DNA from 3 places in the Pseudomonas sp. FBCC-B545 genome. Region 3 is predicted to be linked to each of the others. Evidence: predicted binding sites of a transcription regulator. Region 3 holds the regulator's gene; each other region holds the start of a gene.
The links. The regulator sigma-54, encoded in region 3, starts transcription at its own class of promoters, with help from an activator protein. The targets are predictions, from matches to a motif close to ANTGGCATNNANNTTGCTNT.
Positions count from the first base shown of each region.

Region 1: the regulator sigma-54 is predicted to act here: its motif matches at 3,595-3,614, upstream of glnK (P-II family nitrogen regulator).
Region 2: the regulator sigma-54 is predicted to act here: its motif matches at 3,078-3,097, upstream of glnA (glutamate--ammonia ligase).

Region 1 covers NZ_CP101441.1:203,029-212,942, forward strand. Annotated here, with positions in the region: gene NMB39_RS00895 (ABC transporter six-transmembrane domain-containing protein) at 1-726, opposite strand, end outside; gene NMB39_RS00900 (TetR/AcrR family transcriptional regulator) at 841-1,416, shown strand; gene NMB39_RS00905 (YifB family Mg chelatase-like AAA ATPase) at 1,423-2,919, opposite strand; gene NMB39_RS00910 (accessory factor UbiK family protein) at 3,136-3,399, opposite strand; gene glnK (P-II family nitrogen regulator) at 3,824-4,162, shown strand; gene NMB39_RS00920 (ammonium transporter) at 4,197-5,534, shown strand; gene NMB39_RS00925 (secondary thiamine-phosphate synthase enzyme YjbQ) at 5,744-6,169, shown strand; gene sutA (dormancy-specific transcriptional regulator SutA) at 6,272-6,604, shown strand; gene NMB39_RS00935 (HAD family hydrolase) at 6,798-7,493, opposite strand; gene xerC (tyrosine recombinase XerC) at 7,490-8,389, opposite strand; gene NMB39_RS00945 (DUF484 family protein) at 8,392-9,108, opposite strand; gene dapF (diaminopimelate epimerase) at 9,122-9,914, opposite strand, start outside.
Region 2 covers NZ_CP101441.1:5,869,004-5,878,917, reverse strand. Annotated here, with positions in the region: gene glnL (nitrogen regulation protein NR(II)) at 1-504, opposite strand, end outside; gene NMB39_RS26995 (chorismate mutase) at 890-1,426, opposite strand; gene glnA (glutamate--ammonia ligase) at 1,572-2,978, opposite strand; gene thiI (tRNA uracil 4-sulfurtransferase ThiI) at 3,312-4,766, shown strand; gene typA (translational GTPase TypA) at 4,906-6,726, shown strand; gene NMB39_RS26975 (YkgJ family cysteine cluster protein) at 6,921-7,355, opposite strand; gene NMB39_RS26970 (glycogen/starch/alpha-glucan phosphorylase) at 7,583-9,914, shown strand, end outside.
Region 3 covers NZ_CP101441.1:5,248,010-5,257,923, forward strand. Annotated here, with positions in the region: gene mlaE (lipid asymmetry maintenance ABC transporter permease subunit MlaE) at 1-691, opposite strand, end outside; gene NMB39_RS24230 (ATP-binding cassette domain-containing protein) at 691-1,500, opposite strand; gene NMB39_RS24235 (KpsF/GutQ family sugar-phosphate isomerase) at 1,810-2,784, shown strand; gene NMB39_RS24240 (KdsC family phosphatase) at 2,785-3,309, shown strand; gene lptC (LPS export ABC transporter periplasmic protein LptC) at 3,318-3,890, shown strand; gene lptA (lipopolysaccharide transport periplasmic protein LptA) at 3,877-4,410, shown strand; gene lptB (LPS export ABC transporter ATP-binding protein) at 4,410-5,135, shown strand; gene NMB39_RS24260 (RNA polymerase factor sigma-54) at 5,320-6,813, shown strand; gene hpf (ribosome hibernation-promoting factor, HPF/YfiA family) at 6,888-7,193, shown strand; gene ptsN (PTS IIA-like nitrogen regulatory protein PtsN) at 7,204-7,668, shown strand; gene rapZ (RNase adapter RapZ) at 7,671-8,528, shown strand; gene NMB39_RS24280 (HPr family phosphocarrier protein) at 8,545-8,817, shown strand; gene NMB39_RS24285 (ZIP family metal transporter) at 8,839-9,732, opposite strand; gene NMB39_RS24290 (superoxide dismutase) at 9,764-9,914, opposite strand, start outside.

The DNA.
Region 1 (9,914 bases), 1.2 Mb from region 3:
GGCTGCGATCGCACCGATAAACAGGAACGCCGCGGCCTCGCGGTCTGACAGCCAGATACGCAGGCGTGACAGCACCTGGTAGTGGCGTCGCAGGGTTGGCGCGCCGACCTTTTCGACCAGGCCGATCTCTTTTTCCAGACGATTATTCAGGCGCTCGTGCAGCGTCTGATTACGTTGGGCAAAGCGTGGCAACAAGGTTATGCACAGCAGCAGCGCGGCCAGGCACGCCATGCCTACCCATGGCTCAATCACGATCAACATCACCGCCGCGCCCACAATCGATACCAACGCCGTGGCAATGGTTGGCACGTGTTTTTCAAAAAATTCGACAAACTCCCGTGCAAGCACCACCCGTGCCGCCGATTTCGAGGTGCTGTGGTTCTGTAGGCGCTGGTTGAGGATGACCGGCACCGCGAGATCGGCGTAAATGCGCGTGAACGTGCGCGTGTCCAGCGCTCGTCGCGCCGCCCCCACGGCCCAGAACGCCATGACCACGGCGGCATAGAGCAATGCACTGGTGGTATCGCCGCGGATAATCGAATCCACCGCGAACCCGGCAAACAGCGGGTAAGCCAACAACAGTGCGTTCTCAAGCGCCACCAGCGACAAAGTGCAAGACAGCTTGCCGGGATAGGCTTTGGCAATTGCCTTGAGTGTCTGGCTGGCGGACTGTTGACCGATTTTCTTGCTTTCTTCGATCAGAATGTGTGGGGTGACGGATGTCATGAGGTGCACCAAAGGAGTGATAGACGCTATTATTGAGCGACTGCTCAAGTATCCTTGAGCGATCGCTCAAAAAGCAAGCGCCGCTTATCTGTCCACGCTCGAAGGAATTGCTCAATGTCGCGTATCGACCGTAAAGACCAGATCATCGCCGCCGCCCTGGAGCTGTTTCGCAGCAAGGGTTTTGCCGATGTATCCACCCGTGACCTGGCCGAACATGCCGGGCTGTCGCGCAGTCATGTGTATCACTACTTCAGCGACTGGGATGAACTGCGCCGCGAAGCCTTTGTGCGCTTTGCCAATGAGCAATTGGACGAAGTGCGCGAGCCCTTGGCCGATGCGTCACCGCTGCAGGCGCTCGTGGGGTTCTTGCACGACTGCCTGCCCAGCACTGCCGATGCAGGTTGGGCGCTCTGGCTCGACGCCTGGGACGAGGCCATGCACGACGCGCAAATGGCCCAGGCTTACCTGGTGATCAACGCCCAATGGCAAGGCATGCTTGCCGAGGTGATCGAGCGCGGCGTTGCCGCCGGTGTGTTTCACTGCGATTCGCCCCAACGCGCAGCCCGGCAGATTTTTGCCCTGGCAATGGGCTATGCCGATGACCTGATGCTCAAGCCTTCCACCGAGTCGGCAGAGGCGGCATTGGATGAGGTGCTGGAAGTGGCGAGGCTGTTGCTGGGATTTTCCTGACCGCTGCTAGCCAATTGCGGCCGGCCGGTACTGCAAGGCTTCTGCCAAATGATGGCGAGCGATGCTGTCTACATGCTCAAGGTCCGCTAGCGTGCGCGCTACCTTGAGCAGCCGGTGTGCGGCGCGCAGGGATAAAGTCAGCCGTTCACACGCGGCCTCCAGCCAGTATTCATCGGCTTTTGCCAGCAGGCAGTGTTCGCGCAGCCGCGGCAGGTCGAGAAACGCATTGGCACAGCCCTGGCGTTGTTGCTGACGCTCGCGGGCTTGCGCTACCTGGGCGGATGCCTGAGCGGTGGTTTCACCGATCTGTTGGGAGGGGTTCAGCGCAGTGGTCTCCCGGGCCACCGTCAGGTGCAAGTCAATGCGGTCCAGCAACGGCCCGGAGAGCTTGTTGCGATAGCGCTGGATTTGCTCCGGCGTGCACCGGCAACGCCCACTGGGCTCACCCATGTAGCCGCAAGGGCAGGGGTTCATCGCCGCGACCAGTTGAAAGCGCGCCGGGAAACTCACCCGGTCACGGGCTCGGGAGATCACGATATGCCCCGACTCCAATGGCTCGCGCAGCACTTCCAGCACCTTACGATCAAACTCCGGCAGTTCATCCAGGAACAGCACCCCGTGGTGGGCCAGGGTGATTTCCCCCGGTTGCGGCTTCGAGCCGCCACCCACCAGCGCCGGCCCGGATGCCGAATGGTGCGGTTGCCGGAACGGGCGGTTAGGCCAATGACTCAGGGGCTGGAGGCTGACCACGGATTGGATCGCTGCCACTTCCAGGGCTTCCTGCTCGCTCAACGGTGGCAGCAAGCCCGGCAGCCGGCTGGCGAGCAGGGTCTTACCGGTGCCCGGGGGGCCACTGAACAACAGGTTATGCGCACCGGCCGCCGCGATCAGCAGCGCACGCTTGGCCGCCAATTGGCCCTGTACCTCACTCAGGTCCGGGTAGGGTTTGTTCAAATACAGCAGGCCGTCGGATGTGTACGGTTCAATCGGCACGTGTCCATTCAGGTGCGCCACCACCTGCAGCAAATGATCCACGGCAATCACTTTCAATCCAGACGCCAGGCACGCTTCCTCGGCATTGGCTCGGGGCACTATCACGGTGCGCCCAGCCTTGCGCGCTGCTAGTGCTGCCGGCAGCACGCCTTTCACCGCCCGCACCTCGCCGGAAAGCGCCAGCTCCCCCAGGCACTCCACCTCATCGAGCATCAACGCCGGCACCTGCACGCTGGCCGCGAGGATCCCCAGCGCAATCGCCAAATCAAAACGCCCGCCGTCCTTGGGCAGGTCGGCGGGCGCGAGGTTGAGGGTGATGCGACGTGCTGGGTATTGCAGCGCCGAATTTAAAATGGCACTGCGCACGCGGTCTTTGCTCTCTTTCACCGCCGTCTCCGGCAAACCCACCAGTGTCAGTGATGGCAGGCCATTAGCCATATGCACCTCGACGGTGACGGCAGGAGCTTCGACGCCGACCTGGGCGCGACTGTGGACGATGGCGAGGGACATGCTCGTTCCTTGAAAGGGAGGGCCGCTTCCTGCGGGTTCTTCAAGGGTAGACGAGGTGTGGAAGAGCGAGGCGGGGGAGGTTTTACAGAACGTATCTATAGTGCGATGCAAAACAAATGTGGGAGGGGCTTGCCCCCGATGGCGATGCATCAGCCAATATTAATGGTGACTGACACACTGCTATTGAAGGCAAGCCCCCTCCCACATGGACTGCGTTTATTCAGTCGACGTTGGTGTCAGCCGCGCTTCCAGTTCCGCCACTTTCGCCTCCAGGCTCTCCAATCGCGCACGCGTGCGGGCGAGCACCACCATCTGGCTATCGAATTCTTCGCGGCTGACCAGGTCGAGCTTGCTGAAGCCACTTTGCAGCAGGGCCTTGAACTGGCTTTCGATTTCGTTACGGGGCAGCGGGGTGTCGCCGCTGAACAGGCGAGAGGCGTGGCCGCTCAGGGCGTCGAGAAAGTCTTTGGGCGCGAGCATGGGAAGTATTCCGGAAAACAGTTGGCCGGCAGTGTATCACGCAGCGTCTCATAGTCTTTTCACGTCCCCGCTGCGCACGCTTTTCGCGCAGTGGGGCGGGCAGTCGCGCACTGTTTTGATGCGCATTGCCGCCGCGCAAACGCCCCGAGGGTGGGCACAAGTGGGCAAAGGACTGTTTTCAGTGGTTTTTACGGAGCTGGCAAGGTTTCTGCTTAGACGATCATGACCCATGCACTGACGCAGTCGCTGTGACGAATGCAGTGCGCCGAGGGATCAGGGGGTAAAGGTTTCGTCACCAGTGGTTCGCTGGCGTCGTGACGGCATATGCCGAGGCGACGATGCGTTACAAAGCCAGGCGCTGCGCTTAGACTTGAGACGGGTTTGTTTTCCTGGGGCAAGTCCACCAATTCGGGAGAGAGTTTTCATGAAGCTAGTCACTGCCATCATCAAGCCGTTCAAGTTGGACGATGTACGCGAGTCGCTGTCCGAGATCGGCGTGCAGGGCATTACCGTTACTGAGGTCAAGGGCTTCGGTCGGCAGAAGGGTCATACCGAGCTGTATCGCGGCGCGGAATACGTGGTCGATTTCCTGCCGAAGGTGAAGATCGATGTCGCCATTGACGACAAGGATCTTGATCGGGTTATCGAGGCGATAACCAAGGCGGCCAACACCGGCAAGATCGGTGACGGCAAGATCTTCGTGGTCAATCTGGAACAGGCTATTCGCATCCGTACCGGCGAAACCGATACCGACGCAATCTAAGCCGCCAAACCCCAACGCCCCAGGAGAAAACAATATGACTCTGCGTAAATTCGCAGGGCTCGGAGCCCTGCTGTCCATCGTAATGCCAGGCCTGGCCATGGCGGCAGATGAAGTGGCTGCTCCAGTCCTCAACTCCGGCGACACTGCCTGGATGCTGACCGCCACGGCACTGGTGCTGTTCATGACTATCCCTGGCCTGGCGCTGTTTTACGGCGGCATGGTCCGCTCCAAGAATATCCTGTCGGTGATGATGCAGTGCTTTGCCATCACTGGCCTGATCAGCATCCTGTGGGTCGTCTACGGCTACAGCATCGCGTTCGATACCACCGGTATGGAACAGGGCGTGGTCAATTTCAATTCCTTCTTCGGCGGCATGGGCAAGGCGTTCCTGGCGGGTGTCACCCCGGCCAGCATTACCGGGCCTGCGGCGCTGTTTCCGGAAGCGGTGTTCATCACCTTCCAGATGACCTTCGCCATCATCACCCCAGCGCTGATCGTCGGTGCTTTCGCCGAGCGTATGAAGTTCTCCGCGATGCTGATCTTCATGGCGATCTGGTTCACCCTGGTCTATGCGCCGATCGCGCACATGGTCTGGAGCGGCAACGGTGGACTGATGTGGGATTGGGGTGTGCTGGACTTCGCCGGCGGCACCGTCGTACATATCAACGCCGGTGTGGCCGGCTTGGTGGCGTGCATCGTGCTCGGCAAGCGCAAAGGCTTCCCGACCACGCCAATGGCCCCACACAACCTGGGCTATACTCTGGTGGGCGCGGCCATGCTCTGGATCGGTTGGTTCGGCTTCAACGCTGGTTCTGCTGCGGCAGCCAACGGCACTGCGGGCATGGCGATGCTGGTTACCCAGATCGCCACCGCCGCTGCGGCACTGGGTTGGATGTTTGCCGAATGGATCACCCACGGTAAACCGAGCGCACTGGGGATCGCCTCGGGCGTGGTGGCCGGCCTGGTCGCTGTCACACCAGCCGCTGGCACCGTGGGGCCGATGGGCGCCCTGGTGATCGGCCTGGTCGCCGGCGTGGTGTGCTTCTTCTGCGCTACCAGCCTCAAGCGCAAGCTTGGCTATGACGACTCCCTGGACGCCTTTGGCGTACACGGTATCGGCGGTATCGTCGGTGCGATCCTCACCGGTGTGTTTGCAGCCCCGGCCCTGGGCGGCTTCGGCACCGTGACCGACATTGCTGCCCAAGTCTGGATCCAGTGCAAAGGCGTCGGCTTCACTGTGATCTACACGGCGATCGTGACCTTCGTCATCCTCAAGGTACTGGACATGGTCATGGGGCTGCGTGTCACCGAAGAGGAAGAGGCGGTAGGCCTCGACCTGGCGCAACACAACGAGCGCGGCTACAACTTGTAAGCACATGAAAAAAAGATGCCCGGCTTGCCGGGCATTTTTTTGCCTGGCGTTTGTCTGTGGCTAAAGGTGCGTGGGTTTTTTGTCGACTTTGTGATGGGATCCACGCGGCACTTTCAAGGGTGCAAATGTCTTACAGCTATGAAGGCGTATTCGGCACTTTGTTTTTTCCCAGAGCGCGCTAGAATGCGCGCCGATGGGCGGAGAACTGTATGTGGCAACAGACCCTGATTACCCTGCGGGCCAAGCCCCGGGGCTTTCATCTAGTAACGGACGAGTTGCTTGCCGGCTTGCCTGAATTAAAGTCGTGTCGTGTGGGCCTGTTGCATCTGTGGCTGCAGCACACCTCGGCCTCGTTGACCATTAACGAGAATGCCGACCCGGCGGTTCGCCGTGACTTCGAGCGGTTTTTCAACCTGCTGGTGCCGCAAGGCAGCGCCGGGTTTGAACACAACGACGAAGGTCCGGATGACCTGCCGGCGCACTTCAAGGCCAGTCTGCTGGGCTGCCAGCTGAGTTTGCCGGTCAAGGCCGGCCGCTTGGCGATAGGGACCTGGCAAGGTGTTTATCTGGGCGAGCACCGTGATCATGGCGGTGCTCGTAAAGTCCTCGCCACCTTGCAGGGTGAAGAGGCATAAGCCACTGGTTATCCGGTGGATGTTGATTTTTTTCCGGCGACCTCGACAGAGGGTGAAGCTGGGCTATAACTAATCTGCTTTTCGCAAGTCATGAGGTAGAACATGAGCGACGATGATCTGGAACAAGACGACCTCGAAGTAGGTGATGAAGATGAAACCGAAGAAGGTCTTGAAGTAGCAGCGGAAGACGTTGCTGACGATGTCGATGAGAGCAGTGTCGATGAGGCGAGCCCCAAAGCCAAAGGCAAAGCCAAGGCTGCGGTCTCGGTAGACGAGCTGCCGAGCGTTGAAGCCAAGAACAAAGAGCGCGATGCCCTGGCCCGTGCGATGGAAGAATTCCTCGCTAAAGGCGGCAAAGTGGTCGAAGTCGAGCCCAACGTGGTGGCTGATCCACCGAAGAAGCCGGACAACAAGTACGGCAGCCGACCCATCTGAGGTCTGCCTCCTGCTTGCCGAAAAAGCCCGCCGTCGCTGCGGGCTTTTTCACGCCTTATGACTTGTTCAAGCCTTGTGGTGTTCTAAATGTGGGAGGGGGCTTGCTCCCGATCGCGGTGTATCAGTTGCCACATGTGCTGGCTGAACCACTGCTATCGGGAGCAAGCCCCCTCCCACATTTTGATCTGCGGTGTTACTGCCAGCTCTGCAGCAACTCCGGCAACTCCGTCAGGCTGTGAATCTGCGCATCCGGGCGCTTGTCACCCTCCCAAGTCTTGCCCGCCGGGTTAAACCACACCGCCCGTAACCCGGCCTGCTGTGCGCCGGCGATGTCATCTCCAGGGTGATCGCCCACATGCACTGCCGCACTGGCATCCACGCCGCCCCGCTGCAACGCCTCTTCAAACAAGCGAGCATCCGGCTTGGCGATGCCGATATCTTCGGCGCGCAAGGCAAAGTGAAAGTAGTCCGCCAGGCCCACGCGCTGCACATCCGCGTTGCCATTGGTGATCACTCCCAGCAAAAAGTGCTGGCGCAGCGCTTTGAGCATCGGCTCGGCTTCCGGGAAAACGGTGAGCTGGTGGCGTGCATGGATAAACGCTTCAAAGCAGACATCCGCCATCTGCGCAGCTTCTGGTTGGGGATAACCGGCTTCCTCGAACGCATGCACCAAAACACGATGTCGCAACAGGCTGATGCGGTGTTTGAGTTCAGGATGGCGCTGCAGTACTTGCTGGCGCAGGCTGGCGAAATGCTCTAGGGGCAAGTCCCCGACCTTGGAGGCGTTGACCGCCAGCCATTCGCGCATTGACGCTTCGGCGCTGATGATGACGGGTACGTTGTCCCAGAGGGTGTCGTCCAGGTCGAAGGTGATCAGCTTGATACTCATAAGTCGCCACCCTTGATGCGTTTGGCCCGTGGATGGGCGCTGTCGTACACCGTTGCCAGATGCTGGAAGTCGAGATGGGTGTAGATCTGCGTGGTCTTGATATCGGCGTGGCCGAGCAGTTCCTGCACGGCGCGCAGGTCCTGGGAGGACTCCAGCAGATGGCTGGCAAAAGAATGCCGCAGCATATGCGGATGCAGATTCTGCCCCAACTCACGCGCACCAGCGGCCTTGACCCGCAACTGAATCGCCCTTGGCCCCAGGCGCCGGCCTTGCTGGCTGACAAACACCGCATCGTCCACAGGATTGGTCAACAGGCGCAGCGGCAGCCATAGCTCGAGAGCTTCCCGGGCCTTCCTGCCGACTGGCAGCACGCGGGTCTTGCTGCCTTTGCCGAGGACTTGCACCAGGCCATCTGCGAGGTCCAGTTGATCGAGGTTAAGGCCGGTCAGCTCCGACAGGCGCAAGCCCGAGGAATAGAACAGTTCAAGGATCGCCTGTTCGCGATGGGCCAGGAAGTCATCTTCCACGGCGCCATCGAGCAACTGCAGGGCGCGGTCGGTATCCAGGGTCTTGGGCAGGCGTCGTTCGCCTTTGGGCGGGGACAGGCCATTGGCCGGGTCGTGGTCGCACAAGCCTTCGCGATTGAGGTAGTGGTAAAGGCCACGCACCGCCGACAGCAAGCGAGACAAGCTGCGCGAGGACTGGCCTTGCTGGTGCAGCCGTGCGATCAGACTGCGCAGGGCCTGGATATCCAGGGCCTTCCAGCTGCTGACGTGCTGTTTTTCGCAATAGGCCAGGACCTTGTTCAAGTCCCGACGATAGGCTTCGAGGGTGTGGGGCGACACCTGGCGCTCGTTGCGCAGATGAGCGCAGTAGGCGTCCAGTTGCCGCTCCATGGTCAGCGCACCGCGCGCAGGGTGGTGGTGTGGCGTGGCAGGACGCGGCCCAGCACTTCTGCGATGTAGGTCAGGAACAAAGTGCCCACCGAGCTCTTGTAGTGTGCAGGGTCGCGGCTGGCAATGGCCAGTACGCCGTGTAAGCCCTGATGGCTGAGGGCAATGACTGCGGTAGAGCCGATCTGCTTGCGCTGTTCGGCCCCGAACAGGAAGTCCAGTTCATGTTCGCGCAAGGTGCCGCTGACGGTTTTGCCTTCGGAAAGAAGGCCACCGATGGCCGTCTGCGCCTCGCCACCTGTGACCCAGCGACCCACCGGCATTGGGTTATCGCTGAACAGGATCAGGCTGACAAAAGGCACCTGGAAATCCTCGCGCAGGCTGTCCTCTACGGCGATCACCGTTTCTTCCAGGCTGGCGGCGTCCATCAGGGTCAGGATCAGGCGGCGGGTCTTGTCGAACAAGCGGTCGTTGTCGCGGGCCACGTCCATCAGATGGGAGAGCCGATGGCGCATTTCGATGTTGCGCTCGCGCAGGATCTTCATCTGCCGCTCCACCAGCGACACGGTGTCACCGCGCTGGTGGGGGATACGCAGGGCCGGCAGCAACTCTTCGTGCTCTACGAAGAAGTCCGGATTAGCCTCAAGGTACGCCGCGACAGCAGCGGCCTCCAGGCTTTGACTCGGGGTAGCGTCTGCGGGTACTTGAGGCTTATCGGTCATTAGCTTGGCTCACTCATAGACGGACCTGTCCTTCGTATACGCGCGAGGCCGGCCCGGTCATCATTACCGGGTGGCCTGGGCCTGCCCATTCGATGGACAAGCGTCCGCCGGGCAGGTCGATCAGCAGCGGCGAATCCATCCACCCCTGGCTGATCGCGGCCACGGCAGCGGCGCAAGCGCCGGTGCCGCAAGCCTGGGTTTCGCCGGCGCCACGTTCCCATACGCGCAATTGCGCACGGGTACGGTCGATCACCTGCAGGAAGCCCACATTGACCCGTGCCGGAAAGCGCGGGTGATGTTCGATCTTCGGCCCCAGTTCGTGTACCGGGGCGTTATTGATGTCGGTGACCCGCAGTACTGCATGGGGGTTGCCCATGGACATGGCAGCGATATCCACGGTCTTGCCATCCACATCCAGCGGGTAGCTGAGGGCCTGCTCGGTGGCCTGGAACGGAATATCCGCCGGCACCAGGCGTGGCGCGCCCATGTTGACGCTGATCTGGCCGTCACTGCGGATATCCAGTTCGATCACGCCGCCTTTGGTCTCGACGCGAATCTGGCGCTTGGCGGTCAGGCGCTTGTCGAGCACAAAGCGCGCAAAGCAGCGCGCACCGTTGCCGCACTGTTCCACTTCGGAACCGTCGGAGTTGAAGATCCGGTAGCGGAAATCCACCTCCGGGTTGCTCGGCGCTTCAACCAGCAGCAACTGGTCGAAGCCGATACCGGTGTGGCGATCGCCCCACTGTTTGGCGTGCTTGGGCAGGATGTGCGCGTGCTGGCTGACCAGGTCGAGGACCATGAAGTCA
Region 2 (9,914 bases), 620 kb from region 3:
CTTGAGATGCTCCTCCGGCAGCTCGCGGGCCAGCAACTGCGCGGCGCCGCGAATGCCGCCCAGGGGGTTCTTGATCTCATGGGCCAGGCCGCGTACCAGCATCTTGCTGGTTTCCTGCTTGGACAGTTGCGCCTCTTCCTTGGTGATGCGCAGCAATCGGTCGCGAGGATGCACTTCGAGCAACAGCAGGGTGGCGCCGTTGCTCAGGATCGGGGTCACGGCGTAATCGACGGTCAGGGTCTGGCCGGTGAGAGCAGTGAGCATTGCTTCGCGCTTGGTGAACGGGTGCGCCTGCTCCACCGCCTGGCGCAACGAGCTCAAGGCCTCGGCCGACTCGGTGAACAACTCGCTGATGAACTGCCCATGGCTGCGCTGGCCGCTGATGGCCAGAAGCATCTCGGCCGCCGGGTTCATGTACTCAAGGCGCAGGTCGGCATTGAGCAGGATGGTCGCGGTGGTCAGGTTGTCGAGTAACAAACGGTGCAGTGCATCGCTGATGGTCATCGGGACCTCTTTTGGAGCAAGGCGCGGGCTTGAGGCACACGCTGATACGAGGAAAATGCAAAAACCAAACCAAGGCTCCGAAAAGAAGCGTTAAAGCCCTGAAATAGGCGTTTGTGGCGCGAAACTGTCGCGTTCTGCCAGCTTGAACGGGAAGATTCGAACCAAAATGGGCTGTGGCTGGAGTGAGGGTGCAACCTATCGCACCAATATAGTGCGGTTTTGTGAAGGTTGTTCAGGAAGCTGCCAGAGATGGCCCTGAATGCATACAGCCCAAATGTGGGAGGGGGCTTGCTCCCGATAACGGTGGGTCAGTCAAACCAATGTCGACTGACACACCGCTATCGGGAGCAAGCCCCCTCCCACATTTTTACCGGGTTTGCAGGGATTAACCTTTGTAGATGCAGAGTTCGGCGGTGGCACGAATCATCGCCAGTTGCCGCATCGGATCATTTAACGGTGCATGCACCGCTTCGGCCAGCCACTGCGGGCACTGCGGGTCGGTGCGTTGTGGGCTGAAGTCGGCCAACTGCTGCAACAGGCGCTTTTGCAGTTCATCCAGCTGCGGGCGAATCTGCTTGACCAGGTCCGGGCGCGGATCGTCAGGCGCCTTGCCCTGGAACTGCCAGTCGGACAGGTGGGTGTATTGCACCAGTTTGTTCGCTTCGATCTGTGCCGAGAAAAACTGCTCGGCGGCGGCGGGGTCAAGCTTGTAGCTCGGGGCTTGGGCGACGACGCTGGCGATCACTTCCTGCTCGCGTTTTTGGTCTTCGACGGGCTTGTGGCTGTCCCATTTGCTCAAGGCCACCTGGTCGGCAATCTCCAGGCGTTCGGCGATGCTGTTGAGCAGTGGCTCCAAGGTAGGTGGGGCGGCGTAAACACCGGCGCTGACGAACAGCAGGGCGAACACGAATTTATGTTTCAACGCAGATCTCCTTGTGGGAGGGAGCAAGCCCCCTCCCACCTTTTTGATTGGGTTTGCAGATTTGAAGCTGCATAACTCCCAGGCAAAAAAAAGACCTCCCGGAGGAGGTCTTTTTCATCACGCCACGTTAAGCAGCGCTACCGGATCAGCAGCTGTAGTACAGCTCGTATTCCAGTGGGTGTACGAAGGTGCGAACCTTGATTTCTTCTTCGCTTTTCAGCTCGATGTAGGCATCGATGAAGTCGTCGCTGAATACGCCGCCCTTGGTCAGGAACGCACGGCCCTTGTCCAGCTCTTCCAGGGCTTCTTTCAGGCTGCCGCACACTTGTGGGATCTCTTTGGCCTCTTCAGGCGGCAGGTCGTACAAGTTCTTGTCGGCGGCATCGCCTGGGTGGATCTTGTTCTGGATGCCGTCCAGGCCGGCCATGACCAGGGCAGCGAAGGCCAGGTATGGGTTGGCCGCTGGGTCCGGGAAACGCGCTTCGATACGGCGAGCGCGAGGGCTGGACACGTAAGGAATACGGATCGAGGCGGAACGGTTGCGGGCCGAGTAGGCCAGCATTACCGGCGCTTCGAAACCTGGCACCAGACGCTTGTAGGAGTTGGTCGACGGGTTGGTGAAGCCGTTCAGGGCCTTACCGTGCTTGATGATGCCGCCGATGAAGTACAGGGCGGTGTCGGACAGGCCGGCATAACCTTCGCCAGCGAAGGTGTTCTTGCCTTCTTTGGCGATGGACAGGTGAACGTGCATACCCGAACCGTTATCGCCGTACAGTGGCTTAGGCATGAAGGTCGCGGTACGGCCGTAGGCATCGGCCACGTTATGTACGCAGTACTTCAGGGTTTGTACTTCGTCAGCCTTGGCGACCAGGGTGTTGAACTTCACACCGATTTCGTTTTGGCCGGCAGTGGCCACTTCGTGGTGGTGAACTTCGATGACCAGGCCCATTTCTTCCATGGCGTTGCACATGGAGGTACGGATTTCGTGGTCGTGGTCGAACGGCGGAACTGGGAAGTAGCCACCTTTGATGCCCGGACGGTGGCCCTTGTTGCCGCCTTCGATGTCTTGGTCGGACATCCACGAACCCTGTTCGGAGAAGATCTTGAACATGGAACCGGAGATATCGGACTTGAACTTGACCGAGTCAAAGATGAAGAACTCTGGCTCAGGACCAACGAATACGGTGTCACCGATACCGGTGGACTTCAGGTATTCCTCGGCACGCTTGGCGATCGCACGTGGGTCGCGGTCGTAGCCTTGCATGGTCGAAGGCTCGATCACGTCGCAGACGATGATCAGGGTTGGGTCTTCGGTGAACGGGTCGAGCACGGCAGTGCTGTCGTCCGGCATCAGGATCATGTCGGAAGCTTCGATGCCTTTCCAGCCAGCAATGGAGGAGCCGTCGAACATTTTGCCTTCTTCGAAGAAAGCGTCATCCAGCGCGTCGCGAGCCGGCATGGTCACGTGGTGCTGAGTGCCTTTGGTGTCCGTGAAGCGCAGATCAATCCATTTAACGTCATGATCTTTGATGAGTTGAACCGACTTCGACATGGTGTCCTCCGGGTGGCTTCGGGCTGGGTAGTGGAGTTAGCCCTTAGAATGTGGGTGATGCCGGCGCGGATACTCCGCCATGGCAACCTGCCTCACAAGAGAGCAAATTGCATGCCAGTGCGCCAACATGGCCGTTTTGCCTCAAAATGGCCCCTATAAAGGTGCAATCCGTCAAAACGCAATAAATAGCGCACTGCAATGTAGCGTTTATTTGTGCAAATGACCCGTTTTGGTGCGTTGCACAAGCGGTGCATATTAACTGGTTAAACCTTGAGCGATTTCCGCTATAATCCGCGCCCCCCTTTTTCAGCAGGCCCGGCGCGCGCTGTTTCCATGAAATTAATCGTTAAAGTCTTCCCCGAGATCACCATCAAGAGCCGACCGGTACGGACGCGTTTCATCCGTCAGTTGGCCAAGAACATCCGTGCCGTGCTCCGTGACCTGGACTCGGCTGTGGTGGTGAACGGCGTGTGGGACAATCTCGAGCTGGAAACCCGTATTACCGACGCCAAAGCCTTGAAGGACATGACCGAGCGCCTGAGCTGCATGCCGGGCATCGCGCATTTCCTGCAGGTGGATGAGTACCCGCTGGGCGACTTCGACGACATCACCGACAAGTGCAAGCAGCACTACGGCAGCTCGCTGGAAGGCAAGGTTTTTTCGGTGCGTTGCAAGCGTGCCGGCAAGCACCCGTTCAGCTCCATGGACGTCGAGAAATACGTCGGCAGCAAGCTGCGTCGCGAGTGCGGCGCCGCTGGAATTTCCCTCAAGGCGCCGCAAATTGAAGTGCGCATGGAAATTCGCGACCAACGGTTGTTTGTGATTCACAGCCAGCACGACAGCATCGGCGGCTACCCGTTGGGCGCCCTGGAACAGACCCTGGTATTGATGTCCGGCGGTTTCGATTCCACGGTGGCGGCCTACCAGATCATGCGCCGCGGCCTGATGAGCCACTTCTGCTTCTTCAACCTGGGCGGGCGTGCACATGAATTGGGCGTGATGGAAGTCGCGCACTACATCTGGAAGAAGTACGGCAGCTCCCAGCGTGTGCTATTTGTGAGCGTGCCGTTCGAGGAAGTGCTGGGGGAAATTCTCGGCAAAGTCGATAACAGTCATATGGGCGTGGTATTGAAGCGTATGATGTTGCGCGCTGCCTCGCGAATTGCCGATCAACTGCAGATCGACGCGCTGGTGACCGGCGAAGCGATTTCCCAGGTATCCAGCCAGACGCTGCCGAACCTGTCGATCATCGACTGTGTTACCGAGAAGCTGGTGCTGCGCCCGCTGATCGCCAGCCACAAGCAGGACATCATCGACCTGGCAGAACAGATCGGCACCGCCGATTTTGCCAAGCATATGCCTGAGTACTGCGGGGTCATCTCGGTGAACCCCAAGACCCACGCCAAGCGGCATCGCGTGGAGCATGAAGAGAAAGAATTCGACATGGCGATTCTGGAGCGTGCGCTCGAGAATGCCAAGCTGGTGCCAATCGATCGCGTCATCGACGAGTTGGGCCAGGATGTGCAAATCGAAGAAGTCAGTGAGGCCCTGGCCGGCCAGATCGTCATCGACATCCGTCACCCGGACGCCGCTGAAGACGAGCCGCTGGAAATTACTGGCATCGACGTGCAAACGCTGCCGTTCTACGCACTGAACGCGCGTTTCAAGGAACTGGATAACAGCCGTCAGTACCTGCTGTATTGCGACAAAGGCGTGATGAGTCGCCTGCATGCCCACCATTTGCTCAGTGAGGGGCATGCCAATGTGCGCGTTTATCGACCGAGCTAAGAGCCCGGGGCTGTTTGCCTGTGGCCTGCGTCACCGGCCCCCCGACTCTGCCGTCAAGCTGTAACGGCAAGGCCTGACTCTACTGTTAATCGCTGCCACGACCTGTCAGCACACCGAATCCTCTGATCGAGATACACAAGTGATCGAAAATCTACGTAACATCGCCATCATTGCCCACGTTGACCATGGTAAAACCACCCTGGTAGACAAACTCCTGCGTCAATCCGGCACCCTGGAGCGCAACGAGCTCAACGACGAGCGCGTGATGGACTCCAACGACCAGGAAAAAGAGCGCGGTATTACCATCCTGGCAAAAAACACCGCTATCAACTGGAACGGCTACCACATCAACATCGTGGATACCCCGGGCCACGCCGACTTCGGCGGCGAAGTAGAACGCGTAATGTCGATGGTCGACTCCGTTCTGCTGCTGGTTGACGCTCAAGACGGCCCTATGCCGCAAACCCGTTTCGTGACCAAGAAGGCCTTCGAAGCCGGCCTGCGTCCGATCGTGTGCATCAACAAGGTTGACCGTCCAGGCGCGCGTCCGGACTGGGTTCTGGACCAGATCTTCGACCTGTTCGACAACCTCGGCGCCACCGAAGAACAACTCGATTTCCAGGTTATCTACGCCTCGGCCCTGAACGGCATTGCTGGTCTTGACCACAACGACATGGCTGAAGACATGACCCCGCTGTACCAGTCGATCGTCGACAACGTACCGCCGCCGAAAGTTGACCGTGAAGGCCCGTTCCAGATGCAAATCTCGGCACTGGACTACAACAGCTTCCTGGGTGTTATTGGCGTTGGCCGTATCGCTCGTGGCAGCGTCAAGCCGAACACCCCGGTTGTCGCTATCGGTGCCGACGGCAAGAAGCGTAACGGTCGTATCCTGAAGCTGATGGGTCACCACGGCCTGCACCGCATCGACGTTGAAGAAGCGTTTGCCGGCGACATCGTGTGCGTGAGCGGCATGGACTCGCTGTTCATCTCCGACACCCTGTGCCAGCCAGACAACGTCGAGGCGATGAAGCCTCTGACCGTTGACGAGCCAACCGTTTCCATGACGTTCCAGGTAAACGACTCGCCGTTCTGCGGTAAAGAAGGCAAGTTCGTGACCTCCCGTAACATCAAGGAGCGTCTGGACAAAGAGCTGCTGTACAACGTTGCACTGCGCGTTGAAGAAGGCGACTCGGCTGACAAGTTCAAAGTCTCCGGCCGTGGTGAGCTGCACCTCTCGGTACTGATCGAAACCATGCGTCGCGAAGGCTTCGAAATGGGTGTTGGTCGTCCGGAAGTGATCATCCGTACTGTTGACGGCGTGAAGCAGGAACCGTTCGAAAACGTCACCATCGACACCCCTGAAGAATCCCAGGGCAAGGTCATGGAAGAGATGGGCCTGCGTAAGGGCGACCTGACCAACATGGTGCCGGATGGCAAGGGCCGTGTACGTCTGGAATACAACATCCCTGCTCGCGGTCTGATCGGTTTCCGTAACCAGTTCCTGACCCTGACCAACGGTGCTGGCATCCTGACCTCGATCTTCGATCGTTACGACACCATGAAGTCCGGCGACATGTCCGGCCGTCAGAACGGTGTTCTGGTATCGGTAGAAACCGGCAAGGCGCTGACCTACTCCCTGGAAACCCTCCAGGCGCGTGGCAAGCTGTTCGTTGAACACGGTCAAGAGATCTACAACGGCCAGATCGTTGGTCTGAACAGCCGTGACAACGACATGGGCGTCAACCCAACCAAAGGCAAGAAGCTCGACAACATGCGTGCTTCGGGCAAAGACGAAACCATCGCTCTGGTCCCACCTGTTCGCTTCACCCTGGAACAGGCCCTGGAATTCATCCAGGATGACGAGCTGTGCGAAGTCACGCCTAAGTCGATCCGCCTGCGTAAGAAGATCCTGGACGAAGGCGAGCGTACCCGCGCTGCCAAGAAAGCCAAGAACTGAGTTAACTCAGGCTGAATGAAAAACGCCCCCGGTCGAAAGGCCGGGGGCGTTTTTTTATGCCTGCTGGTTTTGTGCTGACTGTACCGGCCTCATCGGGGGCAAGCCCCCTCCCACATTTTGTTCTGTGAACACATTCGAAGTGTGGGAGGGGGCTTGCCCCCGATAGGGCCCTTGAGAACCCCACAAACCCTGGATCAGAACTTATCGAGAGTCTTGAAGTTGGTCTCGCGCACCACTTCTTTCGGCTTATACGCACAATACCCCGGTCGCGGCCCGATTTTCGGGTGGTTGCGGCAAGTATCCGGGCGCTTGTCATAAATAGTGCAGAAGCGCGTCTTACGATCCAGGTACAGGCAGTCGTTGTTGCTCATGCGCTGCAGGGTAAAAATCTCGGATTTGTTGTTGTAGCGCTCGACGATGCCTTCCTTCTGCAAGCGCTTGGCGATGTTCTTCGGCGGGTCGCCGCGCTCGAACTCATCTACGATGCCAATGCGGATCAGGTCTTTGATCTTCACCTCCACCGGCAGGGTGCAGCAGCTGGACACGCAGCCGCCGCACATGTGGGCGGAATATTTCTGCCACGTTTCGAGACGGTCGAGTTCCGCGGCGGCGATCAGTTGAGGCTTCATCAGGGTTCCAAGGTGGGGCGGTGTCCGGGCGCGCGATCATACCGGGATTGATGATTTTTTGAACAATATTTTCAGGTTTTTCATCTTCGGTGGCGTTCGGGCACGACCCCTGCATCTAATCCCTTTAACAGTGAATGAGTTAAAAAACTGACGAACCAGAGCCTGCGCCGTGTGTCAGAGCGTCTAGGCTCTAGCAACTCCTTCTATCTCGCCCGAGGTCGCAACTGATGTCTCAGGAACCACTTGCACGAGAAGCAGAGGTAGCCGCATTCCGCGATGCTGTCTTGACCAAACTCACCTACGCGGTGGGCAAGGACCCGGATCACGCCTTCGACCATGACTGGTTCGAAGCCATTGCCCTGGCCGCCCGCGACCAAATGGTCGAACGCTGGATGGACCATACGCGACGTATTTACCGAAAAGGCCAAAAGCGCGTTTACTACCTCTCCCTGGAGTTCCTCATCGGCCGTTTGCTCTACGACAGCCTGAGCAACCTTGGCGTGCTGGAAATCGCCCGCGAAGCCTTGTCCGAGCTGGGTGTCGACCTGGAACGGATCCGCCTGCTGGAGCCCGACGCGGCTCTCGGCAACGGTGGCTTGGGGCGCCTGGCCGCCTGCTTCATGGAAAGCATGTCGACCCTGGGCATTGCCGGCCACGGTTATGGCATCCGTTATGAGCACGGTCTGTTCCGCCAGGCCATTGTCGACGGCTGGCAGCAGGAACAAACCGAACGCTGGCTGGATTTCGGCAACCCGTGGGAATTTGAACGCGCCGAGGTGATTTACCCGATCGGCTTTGGCGGCAGTGTCGAAACGATTGCGGACGCCTCCGGCAAGATGATCCAGGTGTGGTCGCCCAACGAGACTGTACGCGCAGTAGCCTATGACACACCGGTAGTCGGCTGGCGCGGCGCCAGCGTCAACACCCTGCGCCTGTGGCGTGCACGGGCCGTAGAAGACTTGCACCTGGAGCGCTTCAATGCCGGTGACCACTTGGGCGCCGTCGCCGAAGTGGCCCGCGCCGAAAGCATCTCCCGCGTGCTGTACCCGGCCGACAGCACCGAAGCCGGGCAGGAATTGCGCCTGCGCCAGGAATATTTCTTCGTCTCCGCTTCACTGCAGGATCTGCTGCGCCGCCACAAGAACATGCACGGCTCGGTGCTGAGCCTGGGGGAACACGCCGCCATCCAGCTCAACGATACCCACCCGTCCATCGCCGTGGCCGAGTTGATGCGCCAGCTGGTCGACCTGCATGACATACCGTGGGAAGCCGCGTGGGACGTCACCGTCGAAACGCTTTCCTACACCAACCACACCTTGCTACCCGAAGCGCTGGAAACCTGGCCTGTAGGTTTGATGGAGCGCATGCTGCCCCGGCACATGCAGATCATCTACCTGATCAACGCCCAGCACATTGACTCGCTGCGCGCCAAGGGCATCCACGACTTCGACGTACTGCGCGCCGTGTCACTGATCGAAGAAGACAACGGCCGCCGCGTGCGCATGGGCAACCTGGCGTTCCTCGGCTCCCATAGCGTCAACGGCGTGTCCGGCTTGCATACCCAGCTGATGCGCAGCACGGTGTTCTCCGAACTGCACAAGCTTTACCCCGAACGGATCAACAACAAGACCAACGGCATCACCTTCCGCCGCTGGCTCTACCAGGCCAACCCCAAGTTGACCGCGATGCTGGTGGAGGCCCTGGGCCCGGACATTCTCGATAGCATGGAAACCCGCTTGACGGAGTTGGAAACCTTCGCCGAGAAACAGACCTTCCGCAAATCCTTCGCCGAACAGCGCTTGCACAGCAAGCGTGCACTGGCCGAGATCATTCATGAGCGCCTGGGCATCGCGGTCAACCCGGCGGCGATGTTCGACGTGCAGGTCAAGCGTATCCACGAATACAAGCGCCAACTGCTCAACCTGCTGCACACCGTGGCCCTGTACCAGGCGATTCGTGCCGAACCCGAGGTCGACTGGGTGCCAAGGGTGAAAATCTTCGCCGGCAAGGCTGCGGCCAGTTACCACCAGGCAAAGCTGATCATCAAGCTGACCAACGACATCGCCCGCACCGTCAACAACGACCCGACCGTACGTGGTCTGCTCAAGGTGGTGTTCCTGCCCAACTACAACGTCAGCCTGGCGGAAAGCATCATCCCGGCGGCGGACTTATCGGAGCAGATCTCCACGGCCGGTTTCGAGGCGTCAGGCACCAGCAACATGAAGTTCGGCCTCAACGGTGCGTTGACCATCGGCACCATGGACGGCGCCAACGTGGAGATGCACGAGCGTGTCGGCGCCGAGCACATGTTTATCTTCGGCCTCAGTGCCCAGCAGGTGGAAGCGCGCAAGCACGCCGGAGAGTTCAACGCCGGGCCGGACATCGCCGTGTCCCACCGTTTGAGCGACGTGCTGCAAGCGATCCGCGGCGGGGTGTTCTCGCCGGATGATCCGGGGCGTTATGTCGGCCTGATCGACGGGCTGATCGACTACGACCGCTTCTTGGTGTGTGCCGATTTCGATTCCTACTGGGATGCCCAGGCACGGGTCGAGGCGCATT
Region 3 (9,914 bases):
TGGGCTCGCAGTCATAGCCTTGGAATACGGCAATCCAGGTGACCACAAAGGCAAAGACAATGCTCTTTATGATGCCGTTGAGCACGTCACCGGTGAAGGTCACGCTGTTTTGCATGTTGGCCCAGTAGGAACCGTCATAGACGCCCAACCAGTCAACCGCCACCCACGAACCGCCCCAGATACCCACCACGCTGAAAATCATCGCCAGCAATGGCAGGGAAATGAAACCGGCCCACAGGCGCGGGGCAACAATGTACTTGAGCGGGTCCACGCCGATCATTTCCAGGCTGGACAGCTGCTCGGTGGACTTCATATTGCCGATTTCGGCAGTCAACGCCGAACCTGCACGCCCCGCGAACAACAAAGCGGTCACCACCGGACCCAGCTCACGCAGCAGGGTCAGGGCCACCATCTGGCCTACCGCCTGCTCCGAACCGTAGCTGGACAGGATGTTGAAGCCTTGCAGCGCCAGCACCATGCCGATGAACATCCCGGAGACTACGATGATCACCAGGGACATCACCCCGACTGCATGCAACTGCTTGAGCAGCAGGCCAAAGCCGCCGCCGATGCCACCGCGGCCCAGCAGGGCGTGGAACAGGAAAATGGTCGAACGCCCAAGGACTTCGACGATGTCGATGCCCGAGCGACCGAAAAGGCGAACCTTCTCGATAAGAGATGTCTTGCGCATCAGCGCTTCCCCAGAAGATCTGAGCGGTAGTCCGCTGCCGGAAAGTGAAAAGGCACCGGGCCATCGGGATCGCCTGTCATGAATTGGCGAATGCGCGGGTTATCGGCGTTCATCAACTCTTCAGGCGTACCCTGCCCCAGCACCTGGCCATCGCCCACTACATACAGGTAGTCGGCGATGCTCGCGGTTTCGGCCAAATCGTGGGACACCACGATACTGGTGATCCCCAGTGCGTCGTTGAGCAGACGGATCAGGCGCACCAGCACGCCCATGGCGATCGGGTCCTGGCCAACGAACGGCTCGTCGTACATGAGGATCTGCGGGTCGAGGGCGATGGCTCGCGCCAGCGCGACACGGCGCTTCATGCCGCCGGACAGTTCGTCCGGCATCAGGTCGATGGCACCGCGAAGGCCCACGGCCTGCAGTTTCAGCAACACGATGTCACGAATCATTTCATCGGACAGCTGGGTGTGCACCCGCAGCGGGAAGGCTACGTTTTCGAAAACATCGAGGTCGGTGAACAGCGCGCCGCTTTGGAACAGCACGCCCATATGCTTGCGAGCATCGAACAGATCGCTGCGCGACAGGGTCGGCAGATTCTGACCGTTGACCCACACTTCGCCCGCACTAGGCCGCAATTGCATGCCCATCAGGCGCAACAGGGTGGTCTTGCCGCAACCGGAAGGCCCCATGATGCCCGTGACCTTGCCGCGAGGAATGCGAATATCGACGTTATTGAAGATGCTGCGCGTCCCGCGCTTGAAGGAAAGACCCTTCAGCTCGACCGCGTAGGCGTTATCGGCACTCATCTAATCTCCTTGGGATGCAGCCTTTCACTCAGACACCATGTGTGCGACTTTGGTTTGCAAAGGATGCGCAATAGTTAGGCACATGGGTTGGGTGGACCGAACTGGCGGCGAACTATATCACTGCTGGTGCAGAGCCCCCAAGGCCGGAACAGCGCTCGTTCAGATTTGAGACAGGGGAAAAACGTTGCCTGCTATGTTATGGACGGTGATTTTCATGTACCTCGCGCACAAACCCTGACGAACTTACGTGAGCGTATTGATCATTACGGCTATAATCGCCGACTTTTCGTCAGGCTATACGATTCAGACATGAGCCAATCCAGCGAGCTTATCCAATCCGCACAACGCACCATCCGCCTCGAGCTTGAAGCCGTAGAAGGCTTGCTGGCCCATATCGACGCGGATTTCGTGCGCGCCTGCGAGCTGATCCTGGCCAGCAAGGGCCGTGTTGTCGTGGTCGGCATGGGCAAATCCGGCCACATTGGCAACAAGATCGCCGCGACGCTGGCGAGTACCGGGACCACCGCGTTTTTCGTGCACCCGGCCGAGGCCAGCCACGGCGATATGGGCATGATCACCAAGGATGACGTGATCCTGGCGCTGTCCAATTCCGGCACCACCAACGAAATCGTGACCCTGTTGCCCCTGATCAAGCGCCTGGGCATCCAGATGATCAGCCTCACCGGCAACCCGGAATCGACGCTGGCCAAGGCTGCCGATGTCAACCTGAACGTGCACGTGACCCACGAGGCCTGCCCGCTGAACCTGGCGCCCACCTCCTCCACCACTGCTGCGCTGGTCATGGGCGATGCATTGGCCGTGGCGCTCCTGGAGGCCCGCGGTTTTACCGCCGAAGACTTCGCATTTTCCCACCCAGGCGGCGCGCTCGGCCGTCGCCTGTTGCTTAAAGTGGAAAATGTCATGCATTCCGGCGCCGAACTGCCAAGCGTCCCACGCGGCACCCTGCTCAGGGATGCGCTGATGGAAATGACCCGCAAAGGCCTGGGCATGACGGCGATCGTCGAACCCGATGGTCGCCTGGCCGGGGTATTCACCGACGGCGACCTGCGTCGTACCCTGGACCGCACCATTGATATCCACACCGCGACCATCGATGCGGTAATGACGCCTCACGGCAAGACCGCCCGCGCTGAAATGCTCGCGGCTGAAGCTTTGAAAATCATGGAAGACCACCGGATCGGCGCGCTCATCGTCGTCGACAATGATGATCGCCCTATCGGGGCCCTTAACCTTGGCGACTTGCTGCGCGCAGGAGTGATGTAGATGAACGGCGACCTGTTGCAACGCGGTAAAAACATCAAGCTGGCGATTTTCGACGTTGACGGCGTGCTGACCGATGGCCGCCTGTACTTCCTCGAAGATGGCAGCGAATTCAAGACGTTCAACACCCTCGATGGCCAGGGCATCAAGATGCTGATGGCGACCGGTGTGCAAACGGCGATTATCAGCGGTCGAAAGACACCGGTTGTGGAACGCCGCGCACAAAACCTGGGGATTGCTCACCTGTATCAGGGCCGTGAGGATAAACTGGTAGTGCTGGACGAGCTTCTTGGCCAACTCAACCTAAGCTATGAACAGGTCGCCTATTTGGGTGACGACTTGCCTGACCTGCCGGTGATTCGCCGGGTGGGCCTGGGCATGGCCGTTGCGAATGCCGCGGCGTTTGTGCGCGAACATGCCCACGGCACCACCACCGCCCGTGGCGGCGAAGGTGCTGCCCGGGAGTTCTGCGAGTTGATCCTGCGTGCCCAGGGCAGTCTTGAAGCGGCCCACGCCGCCTACCTATAGAGCGTTATATGCTGAGTAAAAAGATCCGCAACTTCCTGTTATTCGGGGTCATCGCCGCGCTGCTCCTGGCGGTGGGCTACTGGAATATCAGCCCGGGGCGCTTTCTCGACAAGCCTGTTGCGCAGGTTGACGAGGGGCTCATCGACAATTTCTCGATAAATGCCTACAGCATACAATTCATGCCGGACGGCAAGGTTCAATACGAGTTGACGGCCGATAAAGTGGAACACCTCAAGGCCTCCGACATCAGCCTGCTGACCAATCCGGACTTGAACCTTTATCGCGGAACCGACTTCCCGTGGCACGTCACCAGCAAGCGTGGCGAGGTCAATTCCGGCGGCACCGAAGTTGAACTGATCGACTCGGTACGCGTCGCACGTACAGACGCACAGAACCGCGACACCATCATTACCAGCAGTCGCATGACGGTATTCCCACAGAAGCAATATGCGCAGACCGAGCAAGACGTTAGAATCGACGGCGCTGGCGGTGTATCGACTGGCAAGGGAATGAAAGCGTATTTGAAAGAAAGCAGGATACACCTGCTATCGAACGTAAGAGGACAGTATGAGGCTCGTTAAAACCCTCCCTATTTTGCTCGGTCTGGGCGCAGCACTGGGAAGCGTGAGCGCCTGGGCTCTGCCGAACGATAGCCAGCAACCGATCCACATCTCGGCTGACGATGCGCAGCTGGATGACAAGCAAGGTGTCGCCACCTATACCGGCGGCGTGATCATCACCCAGGGCTCGATGAAGATCACCGGTAATACGGTGACACTGACGCGTACCCAGGCCGGCGATATCGATGTCGTGACCTCAGTGGGCAACCTCGCTTACTTCGAACAGAAGCAGAAGGCAGAAGATCCAGGCCCGATGAAGGGCTACGGCAAGACCATTCAATACCATGCCCAGCAAAATCGCATTGTACTGATCGACCAGGCCAAGGTGCTGAGCGCCGACGGTAACTCGACCGAAGGCGAGAAGATCGTCTACAACACCCAGACCCAGGTCGCCCAGGCCGGCCGCGCCAATGGCAACAAGGTCACCGCACCTCGTCCGCGTATCGACATGGTTATCCAGCCGAAGAAGAAGGCCGAGTAATGGCGACCCTGAAAGCCCAGCACCTGGCCAAGGCCTATAAAAGCCGCCAGGTGGTACGCGACGTCAGCCTGTCGATCGACAGCGGCCAGATCGTCGGCCTGCTCGGCCCCAACGGTGCCGGCAAGACCACCTGCTTCTATATGATCGTCGGGCTGGTCCAGGCGGACCAGGGCCGCGTATTGATCGACGACCTGGACGTCAGCCACCAGCCAATGCACGGACGTGCCCGCGCCGGTATCGGCTATCTTCCGCAAGAAGCGTCGATCTTCCGCAAACTGTCGGTGGCCGACAACATCATGGCGATCCTGGAGACCCGCAAGGAGCTCGATCGCGATGGTCGCCGCAAAGAGCTGGAAAGCCTGCTGCAGGAATTCCACATCAACCACATTCGCGACAACCTCGGCATGAGCCTGTCCGGTGGCGAGCGTCGTCGTGTGGAAATCGCCCGCGCCCTGGCAACCGCGCCCAAGTTCATCCTGCTGGATGAACCGTTTGCCGGTGTCGACCCGATCTCGGTGGGCGATATCAAGCAAATCATTCACCACCTCAAGGCCAAGGGCATTGGCGTGCTGATCACCGACCATAACGTGCGCGAGACACTCGATATCTGCGAAACGGCTTATATCGTCAACGACGGCCAACTGATTGCCGAAGGCGATGCCGAGACTATCCTGGCCAACGAGCTGGTCAAGGAAGTGTACCTGGGTCACGAGTTCCGCCTGTAGGCACGGTGGTATCGCGGCTTTTCCTGGAGCGCGCAGGAGTCAATAGAAACCTTAGCTTTTTTATTGTTACCGCGCTCTAGGCAAAGCCCCCGAGATCAGGCATATAATTTGCTTATGTTTGGCGCTCACGCGCCCTGTCGTGGATGGCGCATTGCGCCGGCGAATAAGGTGTTAAGCCCCTGCCATGAAACCATCGCTAGTCCTGAGAATGGGCCAGCAGCTGACGATGACACCGCAGCTGCAACAGGCCATCCGCCTGCTCCAATTGTCGACCCTGGACCTGCAACAGGAAATCCAGGAGGCCCTGGAGTCCAATCCGATGCTCGAACGCCAGGAAGAAGGCGACGACTTCGACAATGCCGACCCGCTGGCCGATAACATCGAGCAAAAACCCAACCCCGACGTGCAGGAACCCTCCTACCAGGAAACCGCCCCGACGGTGGATAACCTCGAGGACGGCGAATGGAACGAACGCATTCCCAACGAGCTTCCCGTGGATACCGCGTGGGAAGACGTGTACCAGACCAGCGCCAGCAGCCTGCCGAGCAATGACGATGACGAGTGGGACTTCACCACCCGTACCTCTGTCGGCGAGAGCCTGCAGAGTCATTTGTTGTGGCAACTGAACCTGGCACCGATGTCCGACACCGATCGCCTGATCGCGGTCACCCTGATCGACTGCATCAACAACCAGGGCTACCTGGACGAGACCCTCGACGAGATTCTTGAAGCCTTTGACCCGGAGCTGGACATCGAACTGGACGAAATCGAAGCCGTCCTGCATCGCATCCAGCAATTCGAGCCCGCCGGCATTGGCGCCCGCACCCTCAGCGAGTGCCTGCTGCTGCAATTGCGCCAGTTGCCGGCCAAGACGCCTTGGCTGGCCGAAGCCAAGCGCCTGGTGTCGGACTATATCGACCTGCTGGGCAGCCGCGACTACAGCCAGCTGATGCGCCGCATGAAGCTCAAGGAAGATGAATTGCGCCAGGTCATCGAGCTGGTGCAGAGCCTCAACCCGCGCCCGGGCTCGCAAATCGAGTCCAGCGAAGCCGAATACGTCGTCCCCGACGTGATCGTGCGCAAGGACAACGAGCGTTGGCTGGTGGAGCTGAACCAGGAGTCGGTGCCCCGCCTGCGGGTCAACCCGCAATATGCCGGTTTTGTGCGCCGCGCCGATACCAGCGCCGACAACACCTTCATGCGCAACCAGTTGCAGGAAGCGCGCTGGTTCATCAAGAGTCTGCAAAGCCGTAACGAAACCCTGATGAAGGTGGCGACCCAGATCGTCGAGCACCAGCGCGGTTTCCTGGAATACGGCGACGAAGCCATGAAGCCTTTGGTCCTGCACGATATCGCCGAAGCGGTCGGCATGCATGAATCGACGATTTCCCGGGTGACCACGCAGAAATTCATGCATACCCCACGGGGTATTTATGAGCTGAAATACTTTTTCTCCAGCCACGTCAGTACCTCCGAAGGCGGTGAATGCTCGTCCACAGCGATCCGCGCGATCATCAAGAAACTGGTTGCCGCGGAAAATCAGAAAAAGCCGTTGAGTGACAGCAAGATCGCTGGTTTACTGGAGGCACAAGGCATTCAGGTCGCCCGTCGAACCGTCGCCAAGTACCGCGAGTCCCTCGGGATCGCGCCTTCCAGCGAGCGTAAGCGTTTGATGTGACGGGCGGGCCATAGCGTTCCAGTGGCAGGCGTCTTGCCTGCCGCTTTATGCACTGGCAACGAAGGAGAAGCTGTATGCAAGTCAACATCAGTGGACACCATGTAGAAGTCACCCCTCCACTGCGCGACTATGTCGAGCAGAAGCTGAGGAAGCTTGAAGGACATTTCGACAAGATCACCAACGTGCAGGTCATCATGAAGGTTGACAAGCTTCAGCAGAAGATCGAAGCGACCCTCCAGATACCTGGTGGTGAAGTGGTTGCCAATGCCGAGCATGAAGACATGTATGCATCGATTGACTTGCTCACCGACAAGCTCGACCGCCAACTCAAAAAGCATAAGGAAAAGAATCTGAGCCTGCTCCAAGGCACAGGTCGTTAACTCTCCCCCCATGATCCGACTTGAAACCATCCTGACCCCCGGCCGTTCCCTCGTGAACGCGCCGGGCGGCAGCAAGAAAAAAGCCCTCGAACAAATTGCCAACCTGATCCACCGCGAAGTGCCGGGTCTGGAGATGCAAGATGTCTTCGAGGCGTTGATTGCCCGTGAAAAACTCGGCTCCACCGGTTTTGGCAACGGCATCGCCATCCCTCACTGCCGCCTCAAAGGCTGTGATACGCCCGTGAGCGCCCTGCTGCACTTGGAAGCTGCAATCGATTTCGACGCCATCGACGGTGCCCCGGTCGACCTGCTGTTCGTATTACTGGTCCCGCAAGCCGCCACCGATGCGCATCTGGAACTGCTAAGGCAGATCGCCAGCATGCTTGATCGCAAGGAAGTACGCGAAAAACTGCGCAGTGCCAAGACCAATGAGGCCCTGTATCAGGTCGTCCTGGATGAACAAAACGGGCAGTAATCATGCGTTTGATCATCGTCAGCGGCCGTTCCGGCTCAGGTAAAAGCACCGCCCTCAACGTCCTTGAGGACAACGGTTTCTATTGCATCGACAATTTGCCCGCCGGCCTGCTGCCGGAGCTGGCGGAACGCGCACTGATCCATACTGAATTGGCGCAACCCCTGGTCGCTGTGTCTATCGATGCCCGCAACCTGCCCAGCCACCTCTCGCGGTTTCCGGAACTGCTGGAAGAAGTGCGCGCCAAGCATATTCATTGCGATGTGCTGTACTTGGATGCCGACGAAGAAACGCTGCTCAAACGTTTCTCAGAAACTCGTCGCCGCCACCCGCTCAGCAGCGCCAACCGCTCCCTGGCCGAAGCCATCCAGGACGAGACCAAGTTGCTGGGGCCGATCATTGATCTGGCTGATCTTAAGATCAACACCACCAATCTGAACCTGTATCAGCTGCGCGATGCGATCAAGCTGCGCCTGCTGAACCAGCCAGAGCCCGGAACTGCGTTCCTGGTCGAATCATTCGGTTTCAAACGTGGCATGCCGGTGGATGCCGACCTGGTGTTTGATGTGCGCTGCCTGCCCAATCCCTATTGGAAGCCAGAACTGCGTGATCAGTCCGGATTGGACCAACCGGTGATCGATTACCTGGCCGCGCAACCGGATGTAGAAGAGATGTTCCAGGACATCTCCAGCTACCTGCTCAAATGGTTACCGCGCTTTGCCGCGAGCAACCGCGCCTATGTCACCATTGCCATTGGCTGCACTGGCGGCCACCATCGTTCCGTCTATCTGACGGAACGGCTGGGCCAGGTGCTGCAACAAACCCTCAAGAACGTCCAGGTCCGCCACCGCGACCTTAGCTGAAAGGAACACCATTGCGATGCCGGCTCGGGAAATTGAGATCATCAACAAGTTGGGCCTGCACGCCCGGGCCTCGGCCAAATTCGTCGGCGTGGCCGGGAAGTACCCTTGTCAGATCCGCGCTGGTCGTACACCGGAATCCATGGTCGATGGCAAGAGCATCATGGCGATGATGATGCTGGCGGCCGGCAAGGGCACCAAGATTCACCTGAAGACCGAAGGCGAGCAAGAAGACGAAGCGATGGCGGCATTGGTTGAGTTGATCAATAACTACTTCGACGAAGGCGAATAACCTCTGAAGTAGCAGCGAGCCTCATCCCAACGCCGTATCCATCACCATCATCAGGCAAAACCCGATACACAGCCCGAGGCTGGCGAGCTTTTCGTGACCATTTCGCCGCGATTCGGGGATCACTTCGTGGGTCACCACCAACAGCATCGCACCGGCGGCCAGCGCCAGGCCCAAGGGCAATAGCACCTCGGCCAGGCTCACCAACCAGGCACAAAGCACCGCGAATACCGGCTCGACCAAGCCTGACGCCGCGCCGATCAGAAACGCTTTGACCCGCGACATCCCCGCCCCAGCCAGCACCAGCGCAATCACCAGGCCCTCCGGTACATCCTGCAAAGCAATGCCCATGGCCAGGCTGTCTGCATCTGGCATGCCACCACCCGCCGAGACACCCACAGCCATACCCTCTGGAATATTGTGAGCGATGATGGCAAACACAAATAGCCAGATGCGCGGCGGGATCACCGGTTTATCCGGTGTGCCCACCAACATTTCCGGGCTGGCACCGGAGACCTTTCGATCGACCAGGTACAGACCGAACGCCCCCAGCATAATGCCGAAGCTGATCAACCCACCCGCCCCCCAGGGCGAGAGCCCCAGGCTTTCAGCCGCGGCGATACCCGGCACCACAAGGGAGAAAGCGGTCGCCGCCAGCATCACACCGGCACCGAAGCCCAGCAGGGTATCGCTCAGCGCTACCGGCATGCGCCGAATCACCAGCACAGGTACCGCGCCCAGCGCCGTGCCGAGCGCGCAAATCGCACCACCCTGCAAGGCCCGCAGGATGCGGGGCTCCAGGTTCAACCAGGCCAGCCCATGGGCCACCAGCAACGCAGTACCGGCCAATAGCAACAGCGAACCAAACGCGTAACGAAACATTCGCACGCTACTGATCGCCAGTGTTTCAGTACCCATAGTCGGCCTTAGATCTTGTTATGGAGGAATTTCAGGCCAGGGCGGCCTGGTAGCGTGCGGCAACTTCCGGCCAGTTGATGACACTGTAGAAGGCATTGATATATTCCGGGCGACGGTTCTGGTACAGCAGGTAGTAAGCATGCTCCCACACGTCGAGGCCCAGGATCGGCGTATTGCCAGTC